2 regions of the Siminovitchia sp. FSL H7-0308 genome follow, and region 2 is predicted to be linked to the other one. Evidence: riboswitches for the same ligand, from Rfam matches in the RefSeq annotation. Region 2 holds a riboswitch; the other holds the start of a gene.
The links. A riboswitch is a leader RNA that binds a small molecule or an ion and turns the genes downstream of it on or off. The one in region 2 is predicted to bind FMN.
Positions count from the first base shown of each region.

Region 1 (7,659 bases), 840 kb from region 2:
TTGGGAAAGACAATAAAATACCGCCGAGCGTCTTTTTAAACGATGCAGATTTAAAAAAAGTTTTTACCAACAAGGCCGTCATTGAAAAGGAAATATCCTTGTCGGAGATGGAAGAAACCGGCGGACGATTTAAAAACTATATCATTGCCGGGGTGCCTTTCAGTTTGAATGAAGGTGAAAGTGGAGCCATTTTTATCTATCAGTCTCTCGGTGTGTTAAAGGAAACGACAAAACAAACAGCAAATTTGATTTTGCTTGCGGCCGGAATCGCGATCGTGTTGACGACTGTATTTGCTTTCTTCTTATCAACACGTATTACTGCACCTCTCAGAAAAATGAGAGAGGCCGCCTTCGAGCTTTCAAAAGGATACTTTGATACACGTGTTCCCTTTTTGACTCATGATGAAATCGGCGAACTGGCCAATGCTTTTAATCAAATGGGGAAACGGCTGAAGTTTAATATGAACGTACTTCGCCAGGAGAAAGAACAGCTTACGAGCATATTAAGCAGTATGGCGGACGGCGTTATGACATTCAGCCGCGACGGTACGATTTTAATTACAAATCCTCCGGCAGAGCGTTTTCTGCATCTATGGCCTTACGATGAAATGGATTCGGAACACCCTATGCCTTCTGAATTGGCTGCTTTGCTTGAGAAAGCGATTGCCGATGAGGCGGAGCAAACCGGGGAACTTTCTATTCAGGGGAGATATTATGTCGTGATTGTAAGTCCGCTCTATACCCATGACCAGAAAAACGTCCGGGGCGCGGTAGCCGTTATCAGGGACATGACAGAAGAGCGGCGCCTTGACAAGTTACGCATTGATTTCGTGGCCAATGTTTCCCATGAACTCCGGACGCCGATCGCCATGCTCCAAGGATACAGTGAAGCCATTATTGATGATATTGCCGGATCAGAAGAAGAAAAGCGGGAAATTATTAAAATCATCTATGACGAATCGCTGAGAATCGGCAGGCTTGTTAATGAGTTGCTCGATTTAGCCAGAATGGAAGCGGGCCATACAGCGCTTCATTATGAAAAAGTGGATGTTGGCAAATTTGTGCAAAGAATCACATCCAAATTTCAGGCCATTGCGCGGGAGAACAACATTGAACTCAAAAGCAGTGTCGAAGATAACGTATATTTTTCACTTGACTCTGATCGCATTGAACAAGTGTTGACCAATCTGATTGATAATGCCATTAGGCATACGCATGAAGGGGGAAATATACAGGTCAGCCAGACAACTGTCGACAATGGTATTATGATCACAGTTGAAGATGATGGAACCGGTATTCCCGAAGAGGACCTGCCTTTTGTGTTTGAAAGATTTTATAAGGCAGATAAAGCAAGGACAAGAGGAAAGTCCGGAACTGGCCTGGGGCTTGCCATTGCCAAAAATATCATCGACGCCCATAATGGCAGGATGACGGTGGCCAGCAAACTTGATGAAGGGACAACCTTTACGATTTTCCTGCCGACTGCTAAATAACAGATAGTGTTGAAGCTTGGCGTTAATTCTTGTTTCATGGGTAACATGATTGGTCATTGATCTAAATATTTCACTTCACATAAATCATTTTTTATTGTATAATGACACCTAACAACAATATATGATTCATCTTCGGGGCGTGGTGAAATTCCCGACCGGCGGTGATGAAGCCTTAGAGCTTCTAAGCCCGCGAGCCTCTTTAGGGGCAGGATTTGGTGTGAATCCAAAGCCGACAGTACAGTCTGGATGGGAGAAGATGAAGGTTGCCGTGCGTTCAAAATTGCAAAATTTGGACGTTTATTGCGCATGCCGATCATTCTCCCTCAAAGTCGATTCTTTGAGGGTTTTTATTTGGCGATGATGCCGGCAAACCTTTCTTCGAAATGAGATGAATCTCAAAGGAGAGAGGATCTTGAGAAAATTGAATACGAAATCATTTGTAGCTATTGGAATGCTGAGCAGCCTATCATTCATTTTAATGCTCATTAAATTTCCAATTCCGCCGTTTCCGGCATATTTGACGGTAGATTTCAGCGATATTCCCGCGTTAATCGCCGGGTTGATGTTTGGCCCGTTGGCGGCAGTTTTGGTCGAGTTGATCAAAAACATCATTGATTATCTCATGATCGGCAGTGAAGCAGGTATTCCTGTTGGAAATTTTGCCAACTTTATTGCGGGAATCGTTTTTGTTCTTCCGACTTACTATGTTTTTAAACGACTTAATAAAAAATGGGGCCTTGCTGTTTCACTTATTGTCGGAACGTTATTCATGTCGCTTTTTATGAGTTTTTTAAATTATGTCGCGATACTCCCTGCCTACATCATTTTGTTGGGATGGGACCCGATGTCCACCTCCGCGCTAAGGCAATTGGTCGTGGCAGCGATCTTGCCGTTTAATATCATCAAAGGACTGATTGTAACAGTTATTTTCTTATTGATTTATGCGCGTATGAAAAACTGGATCGAAAAGCAGGCCGTTTATAAAAATGCATAAACCAAAAAGCGCCGTTTTCGGCGCTTTTCTACTTGTTAAGCGAATCTGCAAGCTTTTGTTCGTTATGATTCTCCGCATTGACCAAGTAGGCTCTCAGCCTCTCGGCGATTTGCAGGAACGCAAGCTTATTCAAACTTTAAGGCATCTCCATCAAACGGTTCATCGGCAACTTTGATTGAATCCGTTGGGCAACCTTCAAACGCGTCCATCATGTCATCCTCCAATATATCAGGCACTTCCTCTGTACCTTGATTATGATCAAGGACGACGTAAGCAAGTCCATCATCATCATAGTCATATATGTCAGGTGCAGCGGCTCCGCATGCTCCACACGCTATGCAAGTATCCTGGTCAACAATCGTAAACTTTGCCACACAAAAAACCTCCATATGATTCAGAATATGTGAATCATAATATTTTCATTACTGAATATATATTAATGCTCCTCCTTAGACATTTCAACAATATAAACCGGGAAGTAAAAAATATTTTCATGAATCTTTTTTATTGTTGACGAAGGAGGGGGAACATAGTCGAAAAATTGAATTCATGATAAAATATAGTTGCAATGGGAATGTTATAAAGTTCATCATTGTGAAATATAAAAATGATTTAAAAGAGTGGACTTCATGAAAATAAAAAAACAGGCTGATCTCATCAGCAAAATGACCAGGAAAGAACTTTTGCTAGACTTATACATCACACAGCTGATTATATTGTTGATGGCCGTCATCTCTGGATCGTTTTTAGTGGAGAGCTTTTGGGATCCGGACCTTTTTTTTCGGTTTGAAGCAAAATGGATTGTGCTTGGTGCGGTCAATGGGGTAGCCGTTGTCCTCATTGATATCCTGCTCATGAATTTTTTACCTGACAAGTATTATGATGACGGCGGTATCAATACAAAACTATTTTCCGGCATGTCTTACTGGAATATAGCTGTTGTTGCAGGCGTTGTCGCTGTTTCAGAGGAATTATTGTTTAGGGGAATTCTTCAAACCAAGTTTGGCCTTATCATCGCCAGCATTATATTTGCTTTGATACATATACGTTATTGGACACATTGGTATCTAATCGTCAATGTCCTTGTATTGAGTTTTTGGATCGGGATTGTATATGAATGGTCCGGAAATCAATTGTTCGCTGTCATGGCGATGCACTTTACAATCGATTTTTTGCTGGGAATATATATAAAAAAGAAGTTTGATCAACAACATAAGAAGGGGTTAAATGATGGGTATGAATAAAAAGGGAAATGAATCGGGTGCAAAAATAGAAAGTCTGCCTTCAAGGACGGAATACCACAGATCAAGACATAAAAAAAAGCGTAAGGTGAAAATATCCGTTCCGCTTATCCTGGTGATGGTGCTGTTGTTGCTTCCGGTTGCGATATTGGCAATCATTAACGGCAGCGACAAGTCAAATGCCGATCGTGTAAACTCCAGTTCCGGGGAAGAAGTCCTTTTTGAGACTGATGAAGCGAAATCCTCAAAAGATACTGAAAAAGAGGTAAGTGAAAAAGAACAGAAACAAGAGGCAGAAAAAGAGAATACTGCGCAGCAAAAGGAAGAATCAACTGAGGTCAAAGAACAGGAGCCTCCGCCAAAACAAGAGGTGAAAAAAGAGGTACCGGTTAAAGAGGAACCTAAAAAGGAAGAGCCGATAAAGCAGACACCCAAAAAGGAAACGACACCTAGCAACAATGAACAAGCTCAGCAGGGGCAGGATGGTGTCATTTATCATCAAGTACAACCTGGAGAAACCTTGTTTAGAATAGCGATGAATTATTATAAATCCCAGCAAGGTGTTGACAAAATCAAACAGGCAAACGGATTATCCAGCAATGAAATCAGTGTCGGCCAAACGTTAAAAATTCCTAAGCCATAAAGATTTATCATAGATGCCCAAGTTGAATCATAGATTGAGGAAGAAGTCTATGAGGAGGCAGGGAACAATGACTATGGAAATGATTTTTCAAAAACTGGATGATCAAACAGACCAAGCGACGAAAAAAATGATTCAGAACTTAATTGAAAGAAAGCTCAAGTTTGACCGCTACAAAAACATTCATTTTTTTCTTTTAACGATTGCTTGTTTGTATTGTCTTGCGATAGGTTATGTTTGCTACGAGTATTTCATTATCCCTCATGACCTATCGGCGATAGAAGCGGTTTCGGCCATTATGGGGACAGCCTATTTTGCTTACCTATTCATCATTGGAGCATTATTGTTCGGTTCCGTCAAAATTTTTTATGAGAGAAAAGAGAAGGCTGAAAAGGAATATCAAGAATTGCGTTGTGAAATTATTGATAAAAGCAAGGATTTATGGCACGAAGACAGCTGGGGCGATCGCTATCAGGTTTTTGAACAAATCAAACGCCAATATGATATCAACTTGTTTCATGAAAGTAAGTAATTTCGAAACGATCTGCCGTTTAATTCGAAAATTGAATCGTATGTTTTTACACAAGCATGGGGTTTCCAGTCGAATGATCGACTAGAAACCCCTCTTCTTTTGAAAAAACAGGCAAACTTTCCGAATAAGTCACGTTCAATCTTTGTACACTAATACATATTCCAGCATTGGGAGGATGAACGGTGTCCGAAAATTGTTTTTATTATACGAAGCATATGAAGGAAAATGAATGGCATTTCGTCACTTTCCAAGTAAGTGACATGGACAGGGAAGAAGTACTTTGTGATGAATGTTATGATGATTGGCTTCAAGGCATGAAAGGATAATTTGTAGAACAGGCAAACACCCCGATATTTTCGGAAAATATCGGGGTGTTTGGTAAAAGCTTAAAAGAATTTCTTCTTGCCCCTTTCTTCTTTTAGTATTTCCACTGCCTCGCGGAAGCGTTGTGAATGAACAATTTCCCTCTCCCTTAAAAAGCGCAGGCCGTCATTTAAATCAGGATCATCACTCATGTTAATAATCCATTGGTAAGTGGCTCGCGCTTTTTCTTCCGCCGCGATATCTTCATACAGGTCGGCAATGGGATCACCTTTTGCCTGGATATATGTGGCCGTCCAAGGATTACCAGCGGCATTGTGATAAAACAGTGCCTTGTCATGATCCGCATAATGGGCTCCCAGCCCGGCCGCTTTCATTTGTTCGGGTGTAGCGTCTTTTGTCAGTTTATACACCATCGTGGCAATCATTTCCAGGTGGGCAAACTCTTCCGTTCCAATGTCCGTCAAGAGCCCAATGACAGAATCGGGGATCGAGTATCGCTGATTCAAGTAACGAAGGGCAGCGGCCAGCTCTCCATCGGCTCCACCATATTGTTCAATTAAAAATTTCGCAAGCATCGGATTGCATGTGCTTACTCTTACAGGATATTGCAGCTTTTTTTCATAAACCCACATGAGTGGAAGAACCTCCTTGTCATTATTTAGTCATCCTGGAATTGCAAGCAGTTATACTTGCCATGGCCATGGAGCCTCTTTCCAATCCCATGGGTGCCTTGAGTAAGTGGAACCGTGCGATAAGGCGCCAAATTGTTTTTCAAACTTTTTCACAGCGGTCTTTCTTAATTTTATATACTCATTATATTGGCGAATCGCGTCCATGTCGTTTGGGTGTGTATCTAGGTAAAGTGTCAGTTCCACAAGAACGAAGTCGATCGTTTGTATTTCTTCCAATTGGCTGTAATATTCAGGAGGCATCTGTTTCATGGGTCAGTCCTCCTTCGCCCTTTCATAGGGGCTATAATACGGATCGTAAAAAACTTTCCACAATGTTCCTGCTTTGAGCGCCTCCCTGGGAGGGAATTGAGGTAAATTAGGTGGTTGAAATCCCAAATATAAATTTGGAGGGGTGGAATAAGATTTTACTGTTATGGGCGGGCACGGATCAAAAGGACTGACGTATGGTTTATACGTCTTGTAAAGCGTGTACATTGGCTTCCTCCTTTTCCTATGGTCATTCCATTGTATTGTAGTTGTTCCGATAACATTCTTTAAAACAATAAAATTTTCTTATTTAAAGCATATTTTACTCTTCGTATGGTAAGATGTTACCCATATGATAAGGTGAAACTTCAATCAGCGGGGTTTTCATCCGCTGATTGTTAGTAGAACCAATCGGGCATATACAGGCAGTTGTCCCACCACTAGCCAATCACGTTTTATCTTGATTCTTAAAGCGGTGGGCTTACTGCCAGTTAATGCGGGGTAAGGTGAAACTTCAATCAGCGGGGTTTTCATCCGCTGATTGTTAGTAGAACCAATCGGGCATATACAGGCAGTTGTCCCACCACTAGCCAATCACGTTTTATCTTGATTTCTTAAAGCGGTGGGCTTACTGCCAGTTAATGCGGGGTAAGGTGAAACTTCAATCAGCGGGGTTTTCATCCGCTGATTGTTAGTAGAACCAATCGGGCATATACAGGCAGTTGTCCCACCACTAGCCAATCACGTTTTATCTTGATTTCTTAAAGCGGTGGGCTTACTGCCAGTTAATGCGGGGTAAGGTGAAACTTCAATCAGCGGGGTTAGGGATGCGGGGCGTACAGGCGCTGTACTTGTTGAGGCGTTCTGAGCCCGCGAACTTCTATCCGTTTGAATAAATAGGGTGATCGCATGTTTTTGGTGATGTTGTTAATCTTTTTGTTAGCCGTGTTTTTGCTGTTATTTATGGTAAAAGAGGCTTTTCGCAATGAAGTGAAAGAAGAGGTGCTCGCATTTCCCGACTTTCCAACACAATGGGGAGAATTAACGATTTTCTTCATTTCCGACATTCATAAAAGGCTCATTCATGAGAGCATCATTCAACAAATAAAAGGCAAAGCCGAGATTGTCATCATCGGCGGGGATTTGACGGAAAGAGGCGTCCCTTTGGCAAGAACGCGGAAAAATATTGAAATGCTGCAACAGGTGGCACCAGTCTTTTTCATTTGGGGTAATAATGATTATGAGGTTGATACTAAAAAGCTGAATGAATTGTTTGATGAATGTGGCGTCACTGTTTTAAAAAATGAAACGGCTTTTCTTCAAAAGGGAGAAAGTTCAATCGCATTGATCGGCCTTGATGATTATGAACCGTCCGAACCTTTATCAAGGGCTATTTCACATTCCTTGGACGATCGTCATTTTAAAATCTTGCTATCCCATAGACCTTCCATCCTCAAGCATATCAGGCCGTCCGATCATATTTCTCTTATTTTGAGT
Region 1 is NZ_CP150282.1:1,668,914-1,676,572, forward strand. It holds gene MHB50_RS07900 (ATP-binding protein) at 1-1,493, shown strand, start outside; FMN riboswitch at 1,618-1,755, shown strand; gene MHB50_RS07905 (ECF transporter S component) at 1,906-2,487, shown strand; gene MHB50_RS07910 (ferredoxin) at 2,613-2,861, opposite strand; gene MHB50_RS07915 (type II CAAX endopeptidase family protein) at 3,117-3,731, shown strand; gene MHB50_RS07920 (LysM peptidoglycan-binding domain-containing protein) at 3,715-4,371, shown strand; gene MHB50_RS07925 (DUF2663 family protein) at 4,439-4,900, shown strand; gene MHB50_RS07930 (hypothetical protein) at 5,083-5,226, shown strand; gene MHB50_RS07935 (manganese catalase family protein) at 5,287-5,856, opposite strand; gene MHB50_RS07940 (spore coat protein CotJB) at 5,908-6,165, opposite strand; gene MHB50_RS07945 (spore coat associated protein CotJA) at 6,169-6,390, opposite strand; gene MHB50_RS07950 (metallophosphoesterase) at 7,072-7,659, shown strand, end outside.
Region 1: another riboswitch for FMN. It lies ahead of MHB50_RS07905 (ECF transporter S component); the one in region 2 lies ahead of ribD (bifunctional diaminohydroxyphosphoribosylaminopyrimidine deaminase/5-amino-6-(5-phosphoribosylamino)uracil reductase RibD).

Region 2 (7,659 bases):
ACCGCAGCTTCCGTATGTCCCGGCCGCTTTAATACTCCCCCGTCCACAGCTACGAGGGGAAATACGTGGCCCGGTCTGTTAAAATCAGCAGGTCTTGCGCCGTCTTCAAGCATTTTTAATATCGTTGTAGAGCGCTCAAATGCGCTGATGCCTGTATGGGTGGAAATATGATCTATGCTGACAGTAAAGGCTGTTCCGAGCGGATCTGTATGTTCAAGCACCATTTTCGGCAAATTCAAATCGACCGCCAACTCTTTTGTAATCGGTGTACAGATAAGACCTCGCCCCTGTTTCGCCATAAAATTAATCACTTCCGGGGTCGCTTTTTCGGCGAGAGCAACAAAATCCCCTTCATTTTCCCGATCCTCATCATCAACAACGATAATCATTTTTCCTTTTTTCAATTCTTCCAATGCAGTTTCAATATCAGCAAACATATTTTCACCTCCATACTTTCTCCATTCAGAACTGATCAAATAAAGTGAAACTTCATTCAGTAGGGCTCCTACTGAATGTTAGTTGAACCAATCGGGCATTTAGGTGCCGTTTGCTCCCACCTTTTGTATTCACTCAAGATTTTGAAGGGGTGTATATGGCACCTTATATGCGGGATCAAAAAACACATGCTACAAATCGGAATACTGGCAATTTTTTTAAAATCCTTGCGACCTTTTTGGCATACTAGCTACTTGACTTCTTTTACTTTCGACTTTTACGAAATAGTAGCGGCTTGACTCTAATTACCAGCAACTTTCTAAAATAGTAGCGGCTTGACTCTAATTACTAGCAACTTTCTGAAATAGTAGCGGCTTGACTCATTTACTTTCGACTTTTACGAAATAGTAACGGCTTGGCTCTAATTACCAGCAACTTTCTGAAGTAGTAGCGGCTTGACTTACATAACTAGTCACTTGTCCAGATTACTAGCGACTTTCCCCTTGAAATACGGAATTTATAAAAAACCATTGTTGACAAGGGTTTCCATTGTGACACCCCTGTTTGATTGGCCTGTTTTGTTGAGCATATGAAAGACATATTTTGCAAGCATGTCACATTCTATATTTACTGGATCTCCAACCGCTTTTTCGGCCAGAATGGTTGCTGTTTGTGTATGCGGAATGAGGGAAATAGTAATGTTGTTTCCCTTCACGCCAAACACGGTCAATGAGGTTCCATCAATGGCAATCGAACCTTTATCATGAATAAAGGAATGACATGTATCGGGTACTTGAATCGTTACATACAACGCGTTCTCACTGCGCTTTTTCTCTATAATGGTACCTGTGCCGTCGACGTGGCCGCTCACAAAATGTCCTCCGAATCTGCCATCGGCTCTCATTGCCCGTTCAAGGTTGACAACCGAACCAGTCCGCAATTTTTTCAAGGCGGTGGCCATATACGTTTCAGGCATGATGTCGGCCGCAAAGGAATTGGCATCAAACTTAGAAACTGTAAGACATACACCATTGACAGCGATACTGTCTCCTAAATGAACATCTTGCAACACTGTTTTGGCTGCAATCATGATCGTAAAGGATGTAGAACCGTGTACCACCTTCGAAACAGTTCCAATTTCTTCAACAATCCCGGTAAATATCGTCTTCTCCCCCTTCCTTTGGCACAGCAATAATCTTAATGTCGGGACCTACTTTTTCAACCGCTTGGAACGCGATGGGGGTTCCTTCTTTTATCAGCTCTTTTGGCGTTCCGCCAAACACTGGGCGGCCTTTATCATCAGATAATATCCTTGGCGCCATATACATGATTATTTCTTGAAATGCCTGAGCCTGAATAAAAGAAGAATGGACCGTACTTCCTCCTTCAACAAACAATGAAGTAATTTGTTCTTCTCCCAGCCACGTAAGCAGTGAATCAATATGAATCATGTCTGATGGCATTCTTTTTACTTGTACACCCAGTTGTTCAAGAGCAACCTGTCTGCTTTGTTGAGCACCTTTCCCGCACACAACAATGACTGGGGCGACACTATCATGAAGCATATTGGCTTGCAAAGGTATGGTTAAAAGGGTATCTAACACAATTCGAATGGGATGTATTCCACCTTGGGGCAATCGAGTGGTGAGATGGGGGTTATCGGCCAGGACTGTGTTCACACCAATTAAAATCGCATCGTGGCGATGGCGATATTCATGAACATCCATCCGCGCCTCTTTTGAAGTAATCCATTTGCTGTTCCCGCTCGCAGCTGCTGTTTTTCCGTCGAAGGTAACAGCTGTTTTCAATGTGACGAACGGCTTTTTTGTTTTGATAAAATGAAAATAGTGTTTATACAAAGTTCGGGAAACATCTTCACATATTCCCGCCTCAACAAAAATTCCGGCATCGCGCAATTTGTCTGCGCCTTTTCCTCCAACAAGCGGGTTCGGATCAATACTCGCGATATAGACATTTCTAATCTTTTTGCGAATGATCAGGTTTGCGCATGGCGGCGTTTTCCCCGTATGTGAACAAGGTTCAAGTGTAACATACAGATCGGCTCCTTCAGCCTTGTCTCCCGCCTGCATAAGCGCATTTACTTCTGCATGCGGCTCTCCGGCTTTCATATGCGCTCCCATACCGATGATCCGGCCGTCTTTTACAACGACACAACCAACGGGCGGGTTCGGGCTTGTTTGTCCGATAACAGACTCGGCAAGCTGCAATGCCAATTTCATATAAAATTCTTTATCAGGCATGGCTCCTCCTTTCAAAATGACCATGATCTCGACGGAAAAGCCCCGAAACGATTTGTTTCGGGGCTTAAAAGAACAGCAAAGTTAACGTTTGGACAAAGCTTTTCCATAGAAAAATAAGCATGCTTACAAGCATGTTTTGTCCTAACGCCAGTTTCCTTCTCCCATCCAGACTATCACTGTCGGCTTTGGAATTTCACCAAATCCACCGTCTTGACACAAGACGGGTCACGGGCTAAGAGAGATCATCTCATCACCGCCGGTAGGGATTTTCACCCTGCCCCGAAGGAAAACTTATTCGAATTTTTATGATCACTGGTTTCTCCCTTTGCTCGAAAGTGTTTATTATCAACATTTATGCGTTAGAAAAACGACCAAACGTCTACCAGTGATTTTACACTTTCGATTGGTTAAATTCTATCAGCATAAAAAAATAAAAGCAAGAGCTTTCTTTCTCTTACTTCCCACCAAACCATTCAAAGAACGATTTTTTTGAAGCTTTATAAGACGTCCCACTTTAGCCACACTAGTAGTTCATATATCAGGCGCCTATCACTGTTGAGGATGCTTCGGTTCTAACGCTTCTGGTAATTAAACAATTGCAATAGATAATTCATCTTAACATCAATTCTCATGAAATTCACCTTTATGAACACACACATTACCGTTCTGAAGTTCTTAAACCTTTTCTTTTAACCGTGCGTGATCGTCGTGTGCTCATTAAAAACATGTATAAATCACATAAAAAGCAAGTGAACGATTTTTAAGGCCTTGAACTGACGCCCCATTATGAATCGTAATAATACATAACTTTGCACTTTATTTATGTAAAAAAGGATCTTCCCAGTCATATCTATCGAATAAAAAGTTCACTAAATATGCATGTTATTTAAGTACTGCAATCATGTATTAGTGATAAACTAACTAGATGTATGGAGTTGATATGAATGATTCAGCATGTGAAAACACATCAATTACTCATGGAAGCAGCCCACTTTATAAATAATTGTTACAGTGAACTTGGGATTTCTAAAGAAAAGCAATTGAAACGAATTGAGGAAATAAAAAATGAAATAAACGCTACCGGAACTTATGTTCACAAGACTTTTGAATTAGAACACGGAGCCAAAATGGCGTGGCGAAATAGTAATCGCTGTATAGGGCGATTGCTCTGGAATAGGCTGCATGTTTTTGATGCGCGGCATGTACAAACAGCAGACGACGCCTATAAAACATTAATAAAACATATTGAATATGCTACAAATAATGGGAAAATCAGGCCTACTATCACGATCTTTGCGCCCCGAAAAAACGGAAAAGATCCAATCAGAGTTTGGAACCATCAATTAATACGTTATGCCGGATACAAAGAAGGCGATCAAGTAATTGGAGATTCAACGTCTATCAAATTGACCAACATGTGCGAAAAAATGGGGTGGCGAGGAAACAAAACCCCCTTCGATATTCTCCCGCTTGTCGTTCAAGAATATGGGGAAGAACCAAAGCTATATGAGATTCCCAAGGAAATGGTGAAAGAAGTTCCAATAACTCACCCGGAGCTTACTGGTTTTAGCAAGCTGGATATAAGGTGGTACGCTGTTCCCATTATTTCAGATATGCGTTTAGAGATAGGCGGAATTGATTATCCGCTGGCTCCGTTTAATGGTTGGTATATGGGGACCGAAATTGGAGCAAGAAACTTGGCGGATGAAGACCGTTATCATTTACTGCCAAAAGTGGCGGAAATCATGGGCTTGGATATTCAGTCCAACCGATCATTATGGATGGACAAAGCTTTAATTGAATTAAATATCGCGGTGTTGCATTCTTATGAAAAAGCGGGTGTCACGATTGTCGACCATCATACGGCAGCCAAGCAATTGAAACAATTTGAAGAAAACGAAATAAAAAGCGGACGCCCGGTCACCGGGGATTGGACATGGCTTATTCCACCAATATCTCCAGCAACGACTCATATTTTTCATAAACCTTATAACAACGAAATTTTAACCCCTAACTACTTTTATCAAGAAGATCCTCAAGAAAGCTAAACAGGCAATTTCCAACAATGAGTTGATTGAAACAGTTTGGGCTTTCCTATTTATTGTTGCTTTGAGAATTGTTTTTGACATGTGAAAATAATTGTGAATGAAAGGCCAGAAAGAATGGACGCTTTTTTAACGTGATGGTTCATGTGCCAAATGCTTTTTTTCAGTTGCCCATCCGCAATTTTCTAGATAACCCTTTTCAAAACATCCATAATCCCTCTAAGGACACATGTAGCAGGCAATGCCAAGTATACCCTAATGGGTGTGTGTCCTTATTTGGGGCTTCTTAAAAAATGTTGGGGATGATTCTGTACGTTACGATTGCATTTACGGCAAGATTGGATTTATTCCCTGTAAAACAGGCTGAAATAACTGCTTCGGAAACACCGCCTCTTTTTACAATTTATCCGAAGAACTCCTGTCTACATACTGTTTATTGTTCAGCTGGATTTTTCAAAAACGAAATATTCACAAAAATGATTCTTCATGAGCAGGAGCTATGATATACTTTGATTGTACAATAGAAGAAGGCTCTCTCAAGGGTGGTCTGGCTCACTCCCGGTGAAAGGGGGTGATGCCATTGACGGTATTTGAAGCGCTGTCACTTATGATTGCTTTCGGCGCTTTGATCGCGATACTGTCTGAAGACAAAAAGAAATAGACCTCCCTTGAGCCCTCGACAAGTTTAGGGGATCGGTCTATTTCATGTAGACAATCTGAGCCGGCCGCTCTTGAAAGGGCGGCTATTGTACGAGGCCGCAAGTGTCGGCAACACTTGCGGTCCTTTTTATTTTACTTATGTCGTACCCTTTTTATAACATATTATTTTATCGATTACAATAAACAATATGCCCCGGCAGGAACAATCCTTGCCAAGGCATATGCATTTTCTTTACTAAAATTGCGCGGCTTCTGTCGATCCAGCCAACGCTGTTGTGGAAGACTTTCCGCCCGAAATGACGAGAGATACTTCATCGAAATAACCTGTTCCGACTTCACGCTGGTGGCGAGTTGCCGTATATCCGTCAGATTCGGAAGCAAATTCGGCCTGTTGCAGTTTGGAGTATGCAGCCATTCCTGTTTCTTTATATCCTTTGGCAAGCTCAAACATGCTGTGGTTAAGAGAGTGAAACCCGGCCAGCGTAACAAATTGGAATTTGTAACCCATTTTACCCAACTCTTGCTGGAAGCTGGCAATTTCCTTATCCGTTAGCTTGCTCTTCCAGTTAAATGATGGTGAGCAGTTGTACGCGAGAAGTTTTCCGGGATACTTTTCATGGATCGCTTCGGCAAATCGTCTTGCTTCATCCATATCAGGTTCGGCTGTTTCACACCAAATAAGATCGGCATATGGAGCATACGCAAGTCCCCTGGAAATGGCCTGATCCAGCCCCGGCTTCGTATAGTAAAACCCTTCTGGACTCCTTTCTCCTGTTAAAAATGGATGATCGTAAGGGTCAACATCACTTGTCAGCAAGTTCGCTGCATTGGCATCTGTGCGTGCAACTATGACAGTAGGGATATCCATGATATCTGCAGCAAGTCTTGCGGCAATCAAATGCTTGATGGCTGTTTGGGTGGGCTGAAGCACTTTTCCTCCAAGATGGCCACATTTCTTTTCGGATGCAAGCTGGTCTTCAAGATGAACGCCTCCCGCACCGGCTTCAATCATTGCTTTGGTCAATTCGAATACATTTAACGGCCCGCCAAAACCTGCCTCCATATCCGCGACTATCGGCGCAAACCAGTATGTGTCTCCCTTCCCTTCCGCTTGCTGGATTTGATCGGCACGCTGCAATGTTTGATTAATGCGTTTGACAACCTGCGGCACGCTGTTGGCGGGATATAAGCTTTGGTCCGGATACATATGGCCAGCCAAGTTCGCATCTGCGGCCACTTGCCATCCGCTTAAGTAAATGGCTTTCAAACCCGCTTTTACCTGCTGCATCGCCTGATTTCCTGTTAATGCGCCAAGTGCGTTGATGTAGTCCTCTTCATTAATGAGTTTCCACAACCTCTCTGCTCCCATGCGCGCCAATGTATGTTCCACAACGACCGAGCCGCGAAGCTTTACAACATCGGCTGCCGAATACGGCCGTTCAATCCCTCTCCAGCGATCCGTTTTCCAACTTTCTTCGATTTGGCGAATTTGTTCCTCTCTTGTGGACATTCTTTTCTCTCCCATTCAATTCATATTTTTTTATCATGAGTAGATTGGCTTTAAGCCAATCTATCAATCACTCAACCTGTTGTATATCTGAATTCTAATAACACAATATGTTATATAACACTATAAGCAAAAAAATTAATCAATATCAGCGCAGCATTGCAAGGATTCCTTAAAAGAAGAGTATTCTGTTCCACACTTGGGACAAATCTCAACTTCTGTATGTGGTTTTTCCAAAACGACCACCTCCGGCGCTTTTTGCGGTACGACCACAAACGAACCATCAGCCTTTTTCTTGAGTGTTAATAATTCGTTTCCATATATAAATGTAGTTCCGTTCATATCTTCGATTGATTTTCCCATGACTAATCTTTCCATCACCCATTCGTCAATAAAGATTCTTCCAGCTGATTGGTTTGTTTGCATATTGTCACCTTCTTATGATTTGTTGTTATTAATATATAACAGACACAAATATTTATCAAGTGTTATATAACAATTATTTTGAAAAATTTTCTCTTTTACTCAATATAGCAAAATGAGCTTGACTGCTTGCCTTATGCCCTGTTCAAAGCCCGTTTCTTCTTGAATTCCAATCGGCGCCGATGCAAGATTGGTTCCGTATAGCCGTTTGGCTGATGTTTACCTTCTAATACGAGTTCACAAGCCGCTTGAAATGCGACGGATTCGTCATAGTTTTCGGACATCGGTATATAGTTTGGATCGCCAGCATTTTGTTCATCAACCACTT
Region 2 is NZ_CP150282.1:2,505,050-2,512,708, forward strand. It holds gene MHB50_RS11985 (bifunctional 3,4-dihydroxy-2-butanone-4-phosphate synthase/GTP cyclohydrolase II) at 1-437, opposite strand, end outside; gene ribE (riboflavin synthase) at 953-1,597, opposite strand; gene ribD (bifunctional diaminohydroxyphosphoribosylaminopyrimidine deaminase/5-amino-6-(5-phosphoribosylamino)uracil reductase RibD) at 1,578-2,696, opposite strand; FMN riboswitch at 2,846-2,987, opposite strand; gene MHB50_RS12000 (nitric oxide synthase oxygenase) at 3,641-4,744, shown strand; gene aceA (isocitrate lyase) at 5,637-6,911, opposite strand; gene MHB50_RS12010 (hypothetical protein) at 7,047-7,334, opposite strand; gene MHB50_RS12015 (malate synthase G) at 7,466-7,659, opposite strand, start outside.